2 regions of the Corynebacterium sp. LK2590 genome follow, and region 2 is predicted to be linked to the other one. Evidence: predicted binding sites of a transcription regulator. Region 2 holds the regulator's gene; the other holds the start of a gene.
What was found. Region 2 encodes LexA, which represses DNA repair genes until DNA is damaged. Its sites were predicted from a motif close to CGAACANNTGTTCG; they were not measured.
Positions count from the first base shown of each region.

Region 1 (9,371 bases), on a different contig from region 2:
TCGCTGGCGATCCGCGGCTACGACCAGACCCTGTATTTCCCGGACGTGCCGAAGACCAAGAAGGTCGAGGCTGCCATCGGGGATCAGCTGCGGGCGCTGCGATCGCCCATCTGGCGCTAGCGGCCCGCTACTAGCTAATTGGGGTACCGTCATGCCCGGTTTCCTGGGGTGACACGCGAGCCGCCGGCGCCGCGCTAGGATTGAAAACGTGAGTGAACAAGCTGGAAATCCCCAAGCCCATGCCCCCGGTATGCCAGTGGTCACCGTCATTGGTGACGGTCAGCTGGCGCGGATGATGCAGACCGCCGCCATCGAGTTGGGTCAATCGCTGCGCCTGCTGGCCGGCAGCCCTGATTCGTCGGCAGCGCAGGTCTGCGCCGACGTGGTGGTGGGCGACTACACCGATTACGACGACCTGTTGCGGGCCGTCGAGGGCGCGGACGCGGTCACCTTCGACCACGAGCACGTCCCGAACAAGCACCTGGAGGCCCTCATCGAGGCCGGTTACAACGTGCAGCCGGTGCCGTCCGCCCTGGTCAACGCCCAGGACAAGCTCGTCATGCGCCGCCGCCTGCGGGAGCTCGGCGCCCCGGTCCCGGAGTTCGCCGAAATCACCAGCACTGACGATGCCACCTCTTTCTGGGCCGCCACCTCCGGCCAGGTTTGCTTGAAGGCCCGCCGCGGCGGCTACGACGGCAAGGGCGTCTGGTTCCCCTCCACCGAGGAGGAGCTGGTCAACCTGGTCAGCGAGCTCCTCGATGCCGGCACCCCGCTGATGGCGGAGAAGAAGGTCGCCCTGACCCGCGAGCTGTCCGCCCTGGTGGCACGCACCCCGTCGGGGCAGACCGCTTCCTGGCCGATCACCGAGTCGGTCCAGCGCGACGGCATCTGCTCCGAGGCGGTCGCCCCGGCCCCCGGGCTGAGCTCCGCCCTCGAGTCCCGCGCCTCCCAACTGGGCGTCCTGGTCGCCGAGTCACTCGGCGTCACCGGCGTCCTTGCGGTCGAGCTCTTCGCCTTCACCAACGATGCCGGCGAGGAAGACATCGCCATCAACGAACTGGCGATGCGCCCCCACAACACCGGCCACTGGACCCAGGATGGCTGCGTGACCTCCCAGTTCGAGCAGCACCTGCGGGCCGTCCTCGATTACCCGCTCGGGTCGACCACCCCGACCGCCCCGGTCACCGTCATGGCCAACGTCCTGGGCGCCGAGGAGGATCCGGAGATGCCGATCGCCCAGCGCGCCGTCGAGGTCCACCGCCGCTTCCCGCAGGCCAAGATCCACCTCTACGGCAAGGGCCACCGCCCGGGCCGCAAGATTGGCCACGTCAACCTGACCGGCCAGGACGCGGAGCAGACCCGGCACGAGGCCCGCCTGGCGGCCGGCTTCCTGGTCAACGCCCGCTGGGACGACTAGGCCACCGGGGCCCGGCAGCTTCTTTCGGGCCCCGCGCACCTTCACCCCGGCCTTCAGGCCCCGCGTACCTTTGCCCCGGCCTTCAGAACCTGGCCCCAGGATCCAGGCCCCAGGATCCAGAACCCAGCACCCAGAACCCAAAACTCACCAAAGGAGTGCCCCACAGCATGACCGCTACCCCAGAGAACACCCAGGCCCGCGTCGGCATCATCATGGGATCCGATTCCGACTGGCCCACCGTCGAACCGGCCGCCCAGGTGCTGGCCGAATTTGGCGTCCCCTTTGAGGTCGGCGTCGTCTCGGCCCACCGCACTCCGGAGAAGATGCTCGCCTACGCCAAGCAGGCCCACACCCGCGGCTTGCAGGCCATCATCGCTTGTGCGGGCGGGGCGGCCCACCTGCCGGGCATGGTCGCGGCGGCCACCCCGCTGCCGGTCATCGGTATCCCGCGGGCCCTGAAGGAGCTCGACGGCCTGGATTCCTTGCTGTCCATCGTCCAGATGCCGGGAGGGGTACCGGTCGCCACCGTTTCTATCGGCGGCGCCAAGAACGCCGGCCTCCTGGCCGTCCGGATCCTGGGCGCGGGCGATCCCCAGCTGATCGAGAAGATGAGCAAATACCAGCAGGACATGGCAGATTCGGTGGAGGAAAAGGACGCAAACCTCCGCCGGAAACTGCTGGGTGACTAACACGGAACCCACACGGATCTCACACGGATCCCATTGATCTAGCCGCGGGCAGGCTCCACTACCGGTATCCATGTATCCACTACAGACATCTACTACCGGCACTCACTACTGTTTCAACTAGGCCGTCTTAACTAGCGGCCGCGGTTTGCCTTCGGAGCTTATACCCGGCGGCCTCTTGGGCGGCGACTGATTCGTTGCATTCGACGTCGCTACTTCCGGGCCTGACGAACCCGACCCTTCCGCTGCGAGGATCCCTGGCCGCATGGCCCATGTTTCCTCTGCCATCTTGTCTGTCGTTGTTATTGACGTGATGGGAGCGGCATAACAATGTCAGATTGTGTATGTCCGTGACCCCGCCGTAGTACCAGGCCTGCAGATGGTGGACATCGCAGGCATTGGCGGCCCGGTCGCACCCGGGGTGGGAGCAAACCAGCTCGGAGGCAATCAGCGCCAGCTTCTGCATGAAGCTCGCCGTCCGCTTCGAGCGACCTAGCGCCAGCGGCTGGAAGTCCTCGCAGTCCATGATGCAGAGGTAATCACTAGCCGCGGCCCCGAGTCGGATAATGTCCAGCGGGGTCAGCGAGTGCCCGGTGTTGGTGGGCAGCAGGGAATCCGCCTTGAGGTTCTCGAAGTCCTCGACCGTTCCGGAGATGATGATGGAGCCCAGGCCGGGGTGCGCCTTCTCGCGCGAGCCGAGGTACTCCTGCAAAATTGCGGTGAACTGGTCCGCCATCCGCTGGCGGTAGTTACGCTTGTCTTCCTCCGGCGGCAGGTCCGGGGTGCCCGGACGCGTGGCGGGCGCGAAGGCCTGGCTCATCAGCGCCGCGGTGGCGCCATCCAGGTAACCGCTGACGTGGACGCCGCCGTCGGCATCCGCGGGGCTGAACTCCAAATGACGCTTGCGGGTGGCGGCGAACCGGTCCCGGTTGCCGAAGGGATCCCGGCTGCGCGCATTCGCCGCACGGACCTCGCGGCGCAACCACTGGGCGAAGTCCTTCAGATTTCGCTTCTTCGCCTCGTCGATGGCCTTGTTGCGCAGCTCGTTCGGGCCCGGGGTGGCGTGCGCGTTCAGGTGCTTGAGCTCGCGGTCGATGATGGACAGGTAGCGCCCGCGAAGAGCTTCCTTCTCCCGCAGCTTGCGCTGCGCCTCGGCGCGGGCCTTTTCCTCGCGTTCCCGGCGAATACGAGCCTCTTCTTCGGCCTTCCTGCGGCGCTCCTCGGCCTGCTTCCGGCGCTCTTCTTCTGCCTGTGCGGCGGCCGCAGCGTCCCCATCAGCAGCAGAACCGTCAGCCGAACCATCAGCGGCGCCATTGCCGGCGCCCGCTTCAGCATCCTCCGGCGGGTCCTGCAGGGGCGGCGGATCCGACAGGGGAGCGGTCCCGAAGATGGTCTGCCCGTTGCGGAGCCGGTCCTTCGCCTCACCGTAGGACAGCCCCAGCCGGTTCATCAGGTAGTCCATCGCCCGCGTGGAGTTGACGTGGCGCCCGGCGTCGTCGCGTTCGGCGATGAACGCGAAGGCGGCATCGATAGTAGTGATGGTGCCCGAGAGGGCAGCGAGCTTCTCGAAATAAGGGTAGATCTCACCAAAGTACACCGAGTCCACCTCCGTGACGGCGGCGTGCAGGCGGGAGTATGCCTGTTCGATTTCGGCTACACATTCGGCAATGGATTGCGTCGCTTTGGTCATGATCTTCACCCCCTTGAGGTGCTCGAACCTTTGTTCCTTACGACATCAATCCTATTCACGCAACCACCCCACGCAACCCCTAAAGCAAAACTTTGTTCTAGATGGTCACATTGTTAGTAAAACGGGGGTAACCTCTGGCAGAAATAGGCATTAACGGCGCCGAATGGGCCGCCAAATGCCCTCAAGTATCCTAATTCTTATGTTCAAAAACGACGGCGGAGAAGCCTCCCGGCGACCATCACTTGACCCGACGGCCCCCATCGTCGTCCTCGGCTCCCGCACCACCGCCGGCCGCCCCGAACCGCTGCTCCGCGCCCGCCTCGCCACCGCCGCCCGCCTCGCCGAGGCATACCCCCAAGCCCCCATCGTGGTCAGCGGGCACGGGGAAGCGCTCCCGATGCACAACTACCTCACCGCCCAAGGCATCGACCCGGAGCGCATCATCCTGGAGCCCCTGGCCACCAGTACGAACGAAAACCTCGAAAATTCCGCGCGCCTGGTACCCCGCGGCTCGACGATGACCGTCGTCACCAGCAACTTCCACATCTTGCGCACCCGTCTCTGGGCCTGGCACCTCAAGATTCCTATTCACACGGTCGCCGCGCCGACCCCGAAGGGCCACAAACTACAAAACTATGCCCGTGAGCTCGCCGCGACGCCGCATTCTGCGCTGCGCATCGCTTGGCGACGCCTCCGGCACCGCCTCGAAGGCCGCCCCGACTAGCCTCAAACTAGCCTCAAACAGGCCCCAAAGCAGGCCCCAAACAGGCCCCAAAACTGCCCCAGAACCAGCCCCCGAAAACCTAGGCCCCAGACCCCGCGCCCGGACTTCCGCGTCGGCGCCCACCGCGACGACGTCCCCCGCGGCGCCCGCCCCGTCGCCGCTTATTCCGCGCGCCGGAGCCAGACCCAGCACCAGCCCGAGACCCAGCACCAGCCCCAGACCCAGCACCAGCACCAGCACCAGACCCAGTCCCAGAACCGGACCGAGAACCAGCCTCAGACTCTCGCGTCACCGACTCGGGCAGGCGCGACGCAGCTCGCTTGTGGGCGTCCTTTGCGGCTTCCTGCAGGGCCTTATCGATGCCCTCTGCCAGGGTGTCGCGAACCTCCTTCTGCCGGTAGGCGATGGCGCGCAGCCCCATGATGGCGATCTTGTCGGCGGCGCGGTTGAGCGGGTCGCCGGAGTGTCCCATGACGCGGCGGAAGGTGATGCTGCGCTGCCCCTGGTTGTCCTTCCAGGCCTGCTGGAAGCGGGAGAGCGCGCCCGGGTGGATGCCGCGCCAGCGCTTGCCGAGCTTGCCCTGGCCGGTGATGTAATCGACGGCGCGTAGGGCGGCCTGGCTGTCGCTCTCGATGAGGACGTCGGTGGCATCGGTGTGCACGAGGTACTTCAAGGCCAGGGTGAGGGCCTCGAGCTCGAGCTCGTCCGTGGAGGCCTTCGTGCGGCGGGTAAGTAGCTGGTAGTCGCCGTTGCTGGCGACGAAACACGACGCGCCCTTGATGTTGGTGTCGGAGGAGGCATCGGTGGCGATGCGGGTGGGGGTGGCATCGTTAGCGTTAGAAAAGTCGGAGAACTGCGGCCACCAGTGAGCCTCCGTGGCGGGCGGGGGAGTGGGCTTGCGCTTGGGGGACTGCCCGTTGCGCTTGCCCTGGCGCTTGGCCTTGGTCTCCTCGACGGTGCGCAGCTTGCTGGCCCGCGGGCAGGCGCGGTTGTACTCGGAGAAACTGCCCGTGACCAGGTAGCCCTGCTTCTCCAGCTCCAGGCGCAGCGCCCCGCGGCGGCGGCCGACGTTGCACCATACCTTCTTCTTGGCGCCGTTGAAGCTGCGGATGCCGCTGATGGCGTCGTTGAGGTCGCGCATCACGGGCCCCACGGTGTCTTCCTCCGTGGTGCGCCCGGTGCGGACGAAGCGCGGGCCGGGCTTGGCATCCACGGCGATGACCCACCCGTTGAGCTTGCCCTCGGCGGCGGACTTCCAGGGGATGTCCCACATGGCGATGGCCACGTGCACCGGCGCGTTGTGCATTTGCGGGGTGACCTTTCGCGATCGGTAAGTACGCGATTCTGTACCTACCAGCGCGGCGAGATCGACGGGTTCCATGCCTACTAGTAAACCGTACGGGCATCCGGGCCCGTTCCCCGGGGTAGGCACTAACCTGCCAGCGCTCACCAACCGCCAACCAACCGCCCACCAACCACCAGCCAACTGCCTCCCCCGGGGTACCCACGATGCCCACGGGGTTAGGCGGGTGGGGTTCGCCTTTACATATTGTTCAACAACCCCCTAAGATGATGCGCATCACAAACCTGTGTGACCTATATCGCGGAGGGAAAACAATGAGTGCACAGACACCCGAATCCACTTCTCACACCGGCTCGACCCCAGGCCGGGACTCCAACCAGGGCCCCGCCCACAGCAACCAGAGCGACAACCAGGGCCCCGCCCAGGGTTCCGCCCAGGCCGCAGGCACCACCCAACCGGCTGCCGATGCCGCCGCCTCCCCCGCGGGCGCCAAGAAGAAGTCCCCGGCCTCGAAGGGGATTGGCGCCATGGCGGGTGCCATGTTCCTCATGGCGACCTCCGCCATCGGCCCGGGCTTTTTGACCCAGACCTCTGTCTTTACCGTCCAGATAGGCGCTGCCTTCGCGTTCGCTATCGCGGTGTCGATCATCGTTGACATCGCCATCCAGCTCAACGTCTGGCGCGTGCTGTGTGTGTCCGGCATGCGCGCCAACACCCTGGCCAACACGGTCCTGCCGGGGCTCGGCTGGGTGCTGGCCGCCTTCGTCTTCTTTGGCGGCCTGGTCTTTAACATCGGCAACATCGCCGGCGCCGGCCTGGGCATGAACGCCATGCTGGGCCTCGACGCCCGCTGGGGCGGCCTGATCGCCTCCGCCATTGCCATCTTCATCTTCCTGTCCAAGCGCGCCGGCATGGCCTTGGACCGGCTGGTGGCCGCACTCGGCGCCATCATGATCCTGCTCATGCTCTACGTGGCGATCGTCTCCCAGCCCCCGCTGGGCGAGGCCCTCAAAAACACCGTGGCCCCGGAGACCATCGACCCGTTTGTCATCACCACCATCATCGGCGGCACCGTGGGCGGCTACATCACCTTCGCCGGCGCGCACCGCCTGATCGACACCGGCTACTCCGGCGTCGAGAACGTCAAGAGCATCACCTACACCTCGGTCTCCGGCATCATCATCACCGGCATCATGCGCGTGCTGCTCTTCCTGGCCGTCCTGGGCGTGGTCGCCACCGGCGTCACCCTGTCTGAAGACAACACTGCTGCCGATGCCTTCCAGCACGCCGCCGGCGAATTCGGCCTCCGCGCCTTCGGCGTGGTCCTGTTCGCAGCCGGCCTGTCCTCGGTCATCGGCGCGGCGTACACCTCCGTGTCCTTCGTGACCTCCCAGAACTCCAGCGACAAGGTCCGCAACTTCGCCACCGTCGCCTTCATCGCCGTGTGTGCGGTGGCCTTCGTGGTGCTGAACTCCGCCCCGCAGACCCTGCTGATTTTCGCCGGAGCCATCAACGGCCTCATCCTGCCCATCGGCTTCGCCATCGTGATGTGGGTGGCCTGGCGCCGCCGCGACCTGCTGCAGGGCTACAAGTACCCGACCTGGCTGCTGGTCCTGGGCGTCCTCGCCTGGTTCCTGACCATCTTCATCGGCGTGATGGCCTTCAGCGGCATCGCCGCCCTCTGGTCCTAGGCGGCAGCACCCTAGTCCCAGCGCCCTAGGCCCAGCACCCTAATCCCAGCACCCCAGCGAAATAACAAGAAGGAAGGCTACCCCATGGCACCGGAAGGCACCCAGCAACTCAACCCGAATTCGACCCCGGCGGAGGTGCGCGCCTTCGCCCGCCACCACCCGCTGCCGACGACCTCGGGGCTGGCCCGCGGCTATATGCAGGCCAACCTGCTGGCCGTACCCCAGGAATACGCCTTCGACTTCCTGCTGTTCGCCCAGCGCAACCCCAAGCCGTGCCCCATCGTGGGCGTGCTGGAGGCCGGCCAGCACACCTCGGACCTGCTGGCCGGCGGGGACATCCGCACCGACATCCCGGGCTACCGCGTCTTCGAAAACGGCGAGCTAACGCAGGAAACTGCCGATGCCACCTCCTTCTACACCCCGGACATGGTCAGCTTCCTCATCGGCTGTTCCTTCACCTTCGAGACCGCCCTGCTGGACAACGGCGTGGAGATCCCCCACATCGCCCAGGACAAGAACGTGGCCATGTACCGCACGAATATTGCCACCAACCCGGCCGGGGTCTTTAGCGGGCCGATGGTGGTCTCCATGCGGCCTATTAAGGCCTCCCAGGTAGCCGATGCCGTGCGGATTACCTCCCGCTACCCCGGCGTCCACGGGGCGCCGGTGCACGTGGGGGATCCGGCGGCGATTGGTATCGATAGCCTGGACGCGCCCGACTTCGGCGAGGCCATCGACGTGCCTGCCGGCTATATCCCGGTCTTCTGGGCCTGCGGGGTGACCCCGCAGGCGGTGGTGATGAACTCGGCGCCGCGCCTGGCGATTACCCACGCGCCGGGGCAGATGCTGGTCACCGACGCCCGCGACCTGGGCTACCAGGTGCCCTAGGCCGCCGGCCTAAAACACGGCCTTAAACCACAGCCAGAATCTTCTCGCAGGTCGCGCGCAGCGTCGCGTGCGAGAGATCGGCGGCCGCGCGGCGCTCGCCGCGGGCGATAAGGCCGGCCAGCTGCACGTTGCCGTCGATGTGATCGGCGTGCAGCAGCGGGTAGCGGGGGATGACCAGCAGGAAGGTCAGGCGCATGCGCGCGAGCAGGTTGCCCATCTGCTCGTCCAGCGTGGGCGAGCCGAGCGCGGCCACCAGCGCCCGGTGGAAGCGCTGGTTGATGTTGGAGACCTCCTGGTGCTCGCCGCGGGCGGCGAAAGCGCGGGCGGACTCGGTCAGCGCGACCAGCGCGTCGGCGTCTGCGAACTCGCCCCACAGCACCCCGGAGGGCTCGATGGCGGCGCGGGCGCGGAAGAGATCCTGGATATAGGCGCGGTCCGGGGTGGCGATGAAAACCCCGCGGTTGGGGATGCGCTCCACCAGCCGCTCGGCGGTCAGCCGGGCGAAGGCCTCGCGCAGGGTGTTGCGGGAGCACTCGAAGCGCGCGGCCACCTTGACCTCGCTGAGCTGCTCGCCCGGCTGGTACTCGCCCCGGGAGATGGCGTCCCTAAGGTCCGCCGCGACGGTCTGAGAAAGCATGCGTAACAGTCTAATGCCGCACCCCCGGCTAGCAGGGCACTTTGGCCCTTCTGCTTGGCGGCACCGCCCCGCGAAAAGGGGGCCGCACTGCCGCCCGGGGGACGCGGCGGGGTAGGGGGTTAGTTGATGGTGGCGATGACGTCGTCGGGGGTGACGCGCTCGCCGGCGTCGATCTTGATGGAAATCGTGCCGGCGTTGGGCGCCTTGACCGCGGATTCCATCTTCATGGCCTCGATGGTGGCGATGGCATCGCCCTTGGCGACCTCGGCGCCGTCTTCGACCTTCCACTCGACCAGGTTGGCCTCGAATGGGGCGGTCACGGCCCCGGCGGATCC
Region 1 is NZ_JAYWMH010000004.1:78,660-88,030, forward strand. Features, by position in the region: gene VVR85_RS06395 (hypothetical protein) at 1-120, shown strand, start outside; gene VVR85_RS06400 (5-(carboxyamino)imidazole ribonucleotide synthase) at 209-1,417, shown strand; gene purE (5-(carboxyamino)imidazole ribonucleotide mutase) at 1,585-2,106, shown strand; gene VVR85_RS06410 (DUF222 domain-containing protein) at 2,234-3,793, opposite strand; gene VVR85_RS06415 (YdcF family protein) at 3,993-4,517, shown strand; gene VVR85_RS06420 (RNase H family protein) at 4,597-5,898, opposite strand; gene VVR85_RS06425 (NRAMP family divalent metal transporter) at 6,348-7,511, shown strand; gene VVR85_RS06430 (putative hydro-lyase) at 7,596-8,399, shown strand; gene VVR85_RS06435 (GntR family transcriptional regulator) at 8,422-9,036, opposite strand; gene VVR85_RS06440 (biotin carboxylase N-terminal domain-containing protein) at 9,156-9,371, opposite strand, start outside.
Region 1: a site for LexA is predicted at 3,817-3,830, ahead of VVR85_RS06410 (DUF222 domain-containing protein). Genes of this name have one in related genera too.

Region 2 (9,371 bases):
GACTTCGCCGTGGTCGTCCCCAGCGACCACCCGCTGGCCGGCCGCGACGACCTGAAGCTCGAGGACCTCGATTCCCTGGATCTGCTGCTCCTCGACGACGGCCACTGCCTGCGTGACCAGATCATGGACCTGTGCCGCAAGGCAAAGATCAACCCGTCGGAGGCCACCAACTCGGTGACCCGGGCATCGTCGCTGACCACCATCGTCCAGCTGGTCATCGCCGGCCTAGGCGCCACCTTGGTGCCAGAGTCGGCCCTGGCTGCGGAAGCTAACCACCCGGAGCTGGGCATCGCCCGCTTTGATGATTCCGTAACCGCCCAGCGCCAGATCGGCCTGGTCTTCCGCAACTCCGCCGCTCGCGCCGATGAGTTCCGCGAGTTCGGCGAGACCGTCAAGGACGCCTACGACAAGGCCCTGGCCCGTTCCTGCGAGTCCATCCAGTAAGTCCAAGCGCCACAAACACTTCACCCCGCCGCGGGGCACAACCACGTGCTCCGGGCGGGGTGAAAGCTTTAGTGAGCCGCTTTTAGACGCGGACGGTGGCCGCGCACGAGCGGTACATGTGCGCCTGGGCCAGCAGCACGACGGCCGCCACGATGCTCGCGCCCAGCATGATGAAGATGGACATCAGGATGACACCCACGATGCCGAAGGAGATAAACAGCAGGCTCACCAGCGCCACGGCCAGCATGAGGCCGAAGGAAATCAGCCCCACCAGCAGGCTGAACAGCAGCAGCTGCAGGTAGTTCTTCTTGCCGGCGGCAAAGCCCGTCGAGAAGGAGGCGCCGAAGCCGGTCTTGCCGTCCGCCGCGAACCACGGCATCAGCGTGAACAGCGGCGATAGGAAGAACATGAGCACGACGAAGGCCATAAAGAAGGCAAAGACTCCCGCGAAGACGCTCGGATCCAGCTGCGCCGGGTCGGTGGTTTCGCTCATCTCGTTGAAGCCGCTGAGCTGCATCCCGCCCAGCATGATGACGGTGATAATCCCCTGGACGACCAGGTAGACGCCCGCGGCGGCCCAGTGCACGTCCTTGCCAAGGGCGCCGATACCCGGCCGCGGCTCGTCAACGTGCCAGGTGGCAAACCGGTACAGCACGGGCGTGACCACGATAGAGATCACCAGGCTGAGCAGGCTGGTGACCACGGAGTTGCCCGAGTAACCTGCCTCGATATCCCCGCCGGTGAGCAAGGAGATGCCCATCGAGAGGATCGCGCCGGCCAGGCCCAGGACTAGCGCCAGCGGCACCAGGGTCTTCCAGTTGCGGCCGAAGGAGGAAAAGCCCCAGCCGATGGACCGGACCGCCTGCGGGCGCTGCGGCCCGTGCAGATATCCAGCATCGCCGCCCGCATAACCCTGCGCGCCCGCGTACCCGTAGCCCGGGGCCTGCTGCCCGCCGGGATTCGGGGAGCCGAAATTCGGGTTGTCCTCCGGGTGGCTCGTCGGCTCGTAACGCGGCAGATCGCCGAAGGAGTCGTTCGGCGACTGCCCGTCGCTCGGATCGTTCGGGGTGGTCATGGTGGGTCCTTTCTGAATTCATCAACAGAATACGGCGGGGACTGGCTACCCCAGTGACGGTATCACCCGGCGGCCCTATACGTTCGACCTGTTCCGAAAGAGTGTCTCAATAGTTACCGGTTTGAGCCCTCACGCGCCGCCGTGAGTAGAATTAGCTGCGACAATGGCTAATACACACAAGGACCCGCAAGAACCGCGCGAGGCGCGCGATACCTCTCCCGCAGCGCCCAGCCGCGACGATCTGTACGCCCGCCTGGCTAACGTACGAAGCGCCGACGAGCGCGCCTTCCGGCGCCGCCTGAAAAAGGCGCGCTCCCCGCACGCGCTCACGGCGATCTCCGCCGACATCGACGCCGCCGAAGAGCGCGTACGCGGCATCGACCGCCTCGTGCCGGAGATCGTCTACCCGGACAGCCTGCCGGTCAGCGCCCGTCGCGACGACATCGCCGAGGCGATTGACAACAACCAGGTGGTCATCATCGCCGGCGAGACCGGCTCCGGCAAGACCACGCAGATCCCGAAGATCTGCCTGGAGCTGGGCCGCGGCCGCCGCGGGCTGATCGGCCACACGCAGCCGCGGCGCCTGGCGGCCCGCACGGTCGCCGAGCGTATCGCCGACGAGCTCGGACAGAAGATCGGCCAGACCGTCGGCTACGCCATCCGCTTCGACGATCAGGTCTCCAAGTCCACGGCCGTCAAGCTCATGACGGACGGCATCCTGCTGGCGGAAATGCAGCGCGACCGCTTCCTCAACGCCTACGACACCATCATCATCGACGAGGCCCACGAGCGTTCGCTGAACATCGACTTCCTTCTGGGCTACCTCAAGCGGCTGCTGCCCAAGCGCCCGGATCTCAAGGTGATTATTACCTCGGCGACCATCGATCCGGAGCGTTTCGCCCAGCACTTCGCCAGCCCGGAAGGGCCCGCGCCCATCATCGAGGTCTCCGGCCGCACCTACCCCGTCGAGATCCGCTACCGGCCCCTGGAATTCGAGGCCGGCGGCAAGGTGGTCGACCAAGACCCGCTGGACGGGCTCGTCGAAGCCCTGACCGAACTGATGGCCGAGGGCGACGGCGATATCTTGTGCTTCTTCCCCGGCGAGCGCGACATCCGCGACGCCATGGAGGTCATCGAGGCCAAGAAGTGGAAGGGCGTGGAGGTCACTCCCCTCTTCGGCCGCCTGTCCAACCAGGAACAGCACCGGGTCTTTAGCCCGCACTCGGGGCGGCGCATCGTGCTTTCGACCAATATCGCCGAGACCTCCCTGACGGTGCCCGGAATCCGCTACGTCGTGGACACCGGCACCGCGCGTATCTCGCGCTATTCCACGCGCACCAAGGTCCAGCGCCTGCCCATCGAGCCCATCTCCCAGGCCAGCGCGAACCAACGCTCCGGACGCTGCGGGCGTGTGGCCGACGGCATCGCCATCCGCCTGTACTCGGAGCAGGACTTTTTGTCCCGCCCGGAGTTCACCGACCCGGAAATCCTGCGCACCAACCTGGCCAGCGTCATCCTGCAGATGATTTCCCTGCGGCTGGGCGATATCTCCCGCTTCCCCTTCGTGCAGCCGCCGGCGGACAAGGCGGTGCGCGACGGCATCGCCCTGCTCAACGAGCTGGGTGCTTTGGGCACGGAGAACAAGAACGGGCTGCCCACGCTGACCAAGACCGGCTCGACGCTGGCGCGCATCCCGGTCGACCCGCGCATGGCACGGATGCTGGTGGAAGCCCACAAGCTGGGCTGCCTGCACGACGTCATCATCATCGTTGCGGCCATGACCATCCAGGACGTGCGCGAACGCCCCTTAGAAAAGCAGGCCCAGGCCGACCAGGCGCACGCGCGGTTTAAGGACAAGACCTCGGATTTCTTAAGCCAGCTCAAGCTGTGGGACTACATTAAGGACTCCCGCGACGAAAAGTCCGGCAACGCTTTCCGCAAGCAGATGAAGGCGGAGTTCCTGCACTACATGCGCATCCGCGAGTGGTTCGATCTGGTGCGCCAGCTGCGCGAGGTCGCCAAGCAGCTCAAGTGGACCGCGCAGGAATCCGGCAAGCGGGCCGATGCCGCCATCCACCAGGCGCTGCTGTCGGGCTTGCTGTCCAATATCGGCGCCCGCGACGGCAACTCCAAGGAGTTCCACGGCGCCCGCAACACCCGCTTTATGGTCTTCCCCGGCTCCGCGCTGGCGAAGAAGCCGCCGGAGTTCGTCATGGCCGCCGAACTGGTGGAAACCTCCCGGCTGTGGGCGCGCGATGTCGCCCAGATCGATCCCGCCTGGGTGGAGCGTTTGGCCTCCGGCCTGCTCAAGCACAGCTACTCCGACCCAGTCTGGTCGAGTAAGCGGGCCACGGCCATGGTCAAGCAGAAGTCGACGCTGTACGGCGTGCCGGTGGTCCACGACCGCTCCGTGCCCTACCACCGCGTCGACCAGGCTGCGGCCCGGGATTTGTTCATCCGGCACGCGCTCATCGGCGGAGAGTGGAATACCCACCATTCCTTCTTCCACGACAACGTCGCCAAGCTCGACAAGGCGGCCGAGTACGAGGACAAGGCCCGCCGCCGCGGCCTGGTAGCGGACGAGGACGCCCTCTTCGCCTTCTACGACGAGCGCCTGCCCGCCAATATCACCAGCGGCAAGTACTTCGACTCCTGGTGGAAGAAGGAGCGCCACGCCCACCCCGCGCTGCTGGACTTCGATCCGGAAGCACTGGTCAACGACGCCGATAACCGTGTGACCGAGGCGGACTTTCCCGATACCTGGCGCGCCGGCTCCGTGGAGCTGGACCTGTCGTACCACTTCAGCCCCGGCGATCCCCTGGACGGCGTGACCATCCAGGTGCCGGTGCCCATGCTGGCCGGGCTGGATACCACCGGCTTCGATTGGCTGGTGCCGGGCCTGCGCCTGGAGCTGGTCACGGAGCTCATCCGCAGCCTGCCCAAGGCCCTGCGCCGCACGGTGGTGCCCGCCCCGGAGTTCGCCGAGCGCGCCCTGGACAAGCTGGTCCCCTACGCCGGGCCCATTACCGAACAGCTAGCCGACGTCCTGCGGGAACTGGGCGGCCAGGGCATCAACGCCGTGGACTTCCGCCCGCAGTCACTGCCCGACCACCTGCGCATGAACTATGCCGCCATCGATAAGCGGGGCAAGATTATCGACTCCGACCGCGATCTTTCCGCGCTGGTCAACCGCCAGGCAGGATCGATTAAGTCCTCGGTCTCGAAGGTCAGCCGCATCTCGGAGTCCGGGTCAGTCAAGGAATGGCGCGCCGACAACCTCGGCTCCATCGATGACGAGGTCCGCACCACGGTGGACGGCCACGAGGTCACCGCCTACCCGGCGCTGGTCGCCACCAAGGACGGCGTCGAGGTCAAGGTGCACCCCACCAAGGCCGCGGCCGATGCGGCCATGCTGACCACGACGCTGACGTTGCTCATGCGGGAAATCACCGTCAACCCGCGCCCCATGGTCAAGGGCCTGCCCTTGCAGCAGCGCGTGGCCATCGACAACTACCCGCACGGCGGGGCCGAAGGCCTGGTCTCCGACGCCCGGGTGGCCGCCATCCGCGATCTCCTGCTGGAGGCCGGCGGCGCGGTGCGCTCCCCGGAAGAATTCGACCAGCTGCGCAAGAAGGTCGCCCCGGACGTGCCCGGGCGGGTGCGCCAGATGGTCGTCGCCATCGCCCCGGGACTGGTCGAATACGGACGCATCACGGACGAGCTCGACAAGTGGACCGGCCCAGCCATCGACGACATCCGCGCCCAGCTGGATTTCCTGCTTCCCCCGCAGGCGATCACGAAAAACGGCATCGAACATCTGCGGCATCTGCCGCGCTACCTGCAGGCGGTGCGCATTCGGTTAGAAGAGATGAACCTCGACCCGGACAAGGACGCGGACCGCCAAGCGGAGGTCGACGAGGCGAAGGCCTACCTCAATAATCGCCTGCGTTCGCTGCCAGCCGGGAGATCTAAGACGAAGGCGGTGCGGGATATCTACTGGATGATCGAGGAGCTCCGAGTCTCCCTGTTCGCCCAACGCCTCGGCACCGCGCACGCGGTGTCCCTGCGACGCATCCAGAAGGCTGTCGACAAGCTGGCCTAGCGCCGCGCTGCCGCGGCCGAAGCCTAGAAGTTGCTCCGGTCGCGGCGCTTCATCAGGCGGATCTCCGACTCGAAATCATCCGCGCTGTCGAAGGATTTATACACGGAGGCGAAGCGCAGGTACGCCACCTCGTCGAGGTCGCGCAGCGGGTCGAGGATGGCCAGGCCGATATCGTTGGCGTTGATCTGGGAGCTGCCGTGGCTGCGCACGGTCTCCTCCACTTCCTGGGCCAGGCGCTTCAAGGCGTCGTCCGAGACATCACGGCCCTGGCAGGCCCGGCGCACGCCGCGGATCAGCTTGTCGCGGCTAAACGGCTCGGACAGGCCGTTGCGCTTGACCACGGACAGCACCGCCTTTTCGACCGTGGTGAAACGGCCCCGGCACGAAGAACACTCGCGCCGGCGGCGGATGGAAGCACCCGCGTCAACGACGCGGGAGTCGATGACGCGTGACTGTTCGTGGTGACAAAATGGGCAATACAACTCGGCTCGCTCCCCGTATCTTTCTAGCTTCCCGGTTTCATCCGCACCAGCGGACCACGCGGATGCCTTACCAGTCTACTGCGCGCGGCGATGGGAAAGCCGAGTGCCCGGACCGCGGCCTAGTTCAGGTGAGCCTGCTGGGTGATGGCACTGTCCACGGCTCCCATCGAGCTGGCGGACTCCGGGCCGTCAACAAGCCCCATGCCCGCCGCCAGCGTGCCCAAGAAGACTGCACATCCGAACACAGCGCCGAGCGCGTAGTTGCCCTTCTGGCGCCCCTGCTCGGAGACCATCCCGCGCGGCTGCCCTGCGAAATCCTCGGCGCTCAGCGCGGGCTGCGAACGACGGTCTGTTCGATTATCTAGCGTGAGCGTTCGAGAATAGCGCGACCCCACGCCAGCCGGGCCGTGCCCCGACCAGGCGGGCGCGCCCTGCCGATCCCCGAAATCTCGGACCGATGGCTCCCACACCGCGGCCGCGGGCACCACGGAAGGGGTGCGGGAACCGGTGCGGTAAGCTGCAAATTCGGTGTTAGCGATACGGCGGTCATCAAATGCGAGAGTCATAGTAATCTTTCCTTTCCTTGGTGCCACCGAGTCTAAATCCGGACCCCGACATGGCACCGACTTTCCTTCGTTCGAATGTTCGAATTAGGTTCTGTGTTCGATTTATAGCAGGGTTCCCAAAATTTGTCTAGCGCACGGGCGAAGATCTCGAACATTTGTACATTTCGTGCTAGAAAGGAAGGTAGGAATTTTCGCGGGCCCGCAGCGCCTGTGTCCCCCACTAACCGACCTGCTAGTCAACTTGGAGAGTTAAAGACCATGGCCCGACCCAGCAAATCCTCACAAAAACCGACACTCGACTCCTTAAGCGCCCGCCAGCGGCGCATCCTCGAGGTCATTCACGACGCCGTACTCCTGCGCGGCTATCCGCCGAGCATCCGCGAGATCGGTGACGCCGCCGGCCTGCAGTCGACCTCCTCGGTGGCCTACCAGCTCAAGCAGCTGGAGGAGAAGGGCTTCCTGCGGCGCGATCCCAACAAGCCGCGCGCCGTCGATGTCCGCCACCTCAACACCGAGAAGGAAGACGCGAAGGCCGAGAAGGCCAGCAAGTCCGCGGATCTCCCGCAGACCCCGCCCGATGCCGGCCAGGTCAGCTACATCCCCGTCGTCGGGCGCATTGCCGCCGGGACCCCCATCACGGCCGAGGAAAACATCGACACCTACTACCCCATGCCGGATGAGGTCGTCGGCGGCGGCGATCTCTACATGCTGCAGGTCGTCGGCGACTCCATGCGGGACGCCGGCATCCTGGACGGGGACTGGGTCATCGTCCGCTCGCAGTCCACGGCGGAGGAAGGCGACTTCGTCGCAGCCCTCCTGGAGGGCGAGGAAGCCACCGTCAAGGAGTTCCACCGCGACTCCACCGGGGTGTGGCTGCTGCCCCACAATGACGCCTATTCCCCTATCAACGGGGAGGAATCGGAAATCATGGGCAAGGTCGTCTCCGTGATGCGCAAGCTCTAATTCCCCGGAACATTCCGCGTTATTCCCCCTTTCTGAGGTAGCGGGGCATGCAAAAGGTCACTCCCGCCTCATGGCCGTAGTTCCGATTTGCCCGATCTACCTCAAGAAATACCCAAGCAACCCAAGAACCGGGTGCTTGGGTTTTTCTGTTTGTGTTTGCCCACGCGGTTTTTCTGGAACAATTTGAGTAGACCCATTTCACCGTGTGCGCGCGCCCATCCGCGCGCGTACCCACGGACCGAGGAGAACTACCCAATGTATGCAGAAGAACGCCGTCGGCAGATTGCGTCCCTCACCGCCGTCGAGGGACGCGTCAATGTCACGGAACTCTCCCATAAATTCGACGTCACCGCCGAGACCATCCGCCGCGACCTGGCCGTCCTGGACCGCGAGGGCGTCGTCCACCGCGTCCACGGCGGTGCGGTGGCCTCGCAGACCTTCCAGACCGCCGAGTTCACCCTGGACACGCGCTCGCGCTCGGCCACCGGGGCGAAATCCGCGATCGCCGAGGCGGCCCTCGAATTCCTCCCCGAGACCCCGGGCAGCATCTTCCTGGACGCCGGCACCACCACGAACGCGCTAAGCGATCTCATCGCAGCGAGTCCCCTGGCCAACCAACTGTCGATCGTGTCGAACAGCCTGCCCATTGCCCTGTCGCTGGCCAATAATGGCATCAAGGACGTACAACTACTGGGCGGTACGGTGCGCGGCATAACCCAGGCCGTGGTCGGCGATACCGCCCTGCGCACCATGGCGCTGCTGCGCGCCGACGTCGCGTTCATCGGCACCAACGCCCTGACCCTGGATCACGGACTGTCCACCGCAGACGCCCAGGAGGCGGCCATCAAGGCCGCGTTCGTGACCAACGCCCGAAAGGTTGTGGTCCTGTGTGACTCTTCCAAGCTGGGCAACGACTACCTGGTCAGCTTCGCCAAGATTTCGGACATCGACGTCGTCATCACGGACTCGGCGGCACCGCAAAGCTTCGTTGACGCGCTGCGCGAGCGCGAGATCACCGTGGTCATCGTCGACGCTTAACCCCCTCCAATACAAACAACCCGGCACAAGCCCCGCGTTAAGGCGGCGGCTCGGCCGGGTTGTTTAGTTGGACTGCCGGGGCCGTTAGCTTTCGACCTCAGGCTGCGCGAGCTCCTCAATGAGTTCGCGGACCTTGTCGCGCGCCTCCGAGGGGCCTTCGCAGGACACGGCTGCGGCGGCGATCTTGCGGCAGTCCTCGAGGCTGAGCTCGGCCAGCTGCGCGCCCACGCCGGCAACGGCGGTCGAGGCGGCCGACAGGGAGTTAACCCCCAGGCCGGTGAGGACGGCGGCGAGCATCGGATCCGCGGCGGCCTCGCCGCAGACACCTACGGGAACGTTGTTGTCGCCGCCGACCACGCAGGTGTGCTGGATAAGGCGCAGCACGGCGGGCTGCCAGGGGTCGGTCAGGTACGCCAGCTGCGGCGACAGGCGGTCCGCGGCCATGGTGTACTGGGTCAGGTCGTTGGTGCCGATGGAGACGAAGTCCAGGTGCGGCATGATGGTATCGGCCATGAGGGCCGCGGCGGGGACCTCGATCATCGCGCCCGGGATAAGGTTGCGTTCCCGGCACAGGCCGGCGAACCAGCGGGCCTCGTTCGCGGTAGCCACCATCGGGGCCATGACCCAGGTCTGCGCGCCTTCCGGGCGCTGTTCGGCGGCTTGGGCGATGGCGTCGAGCTGCCGGGTCAGCAGCGACTCGT
Region 2 is NZ_JAYWMH010000001.1:306,686-316,056, reverse strand. Features, by position in the region: gene VVR85_RS01445 (LysR substrate-binding domain-containing protein) at 1-444, shown strand, start outside; gene VVR85_RS01440 (hypothetical protein) at 527-1,519, opposite strand; gene hrpA (ATP-dependent RNA helicase HrpA) at 1,683-5,621, shown strand; gene nrdR (transcriptional regulator NrdR) at 5,645-6,103, opposite strand; gene VVR85_RS01425 (hypothetical protein) at 6,223-6,669, opposite strand; gene lexA (transcriptional repressor LexA) at 6,880-7,632, shown strand; gene VVR85_RS01415 (DeoR/GlpR family DNA-binding transcription regulator) at 7,888-8,670, shown strand; gene ptsP (phosphoenolpyruvate--protein phosphotransferase) at 8,755-9,371, opposite strand, start outside.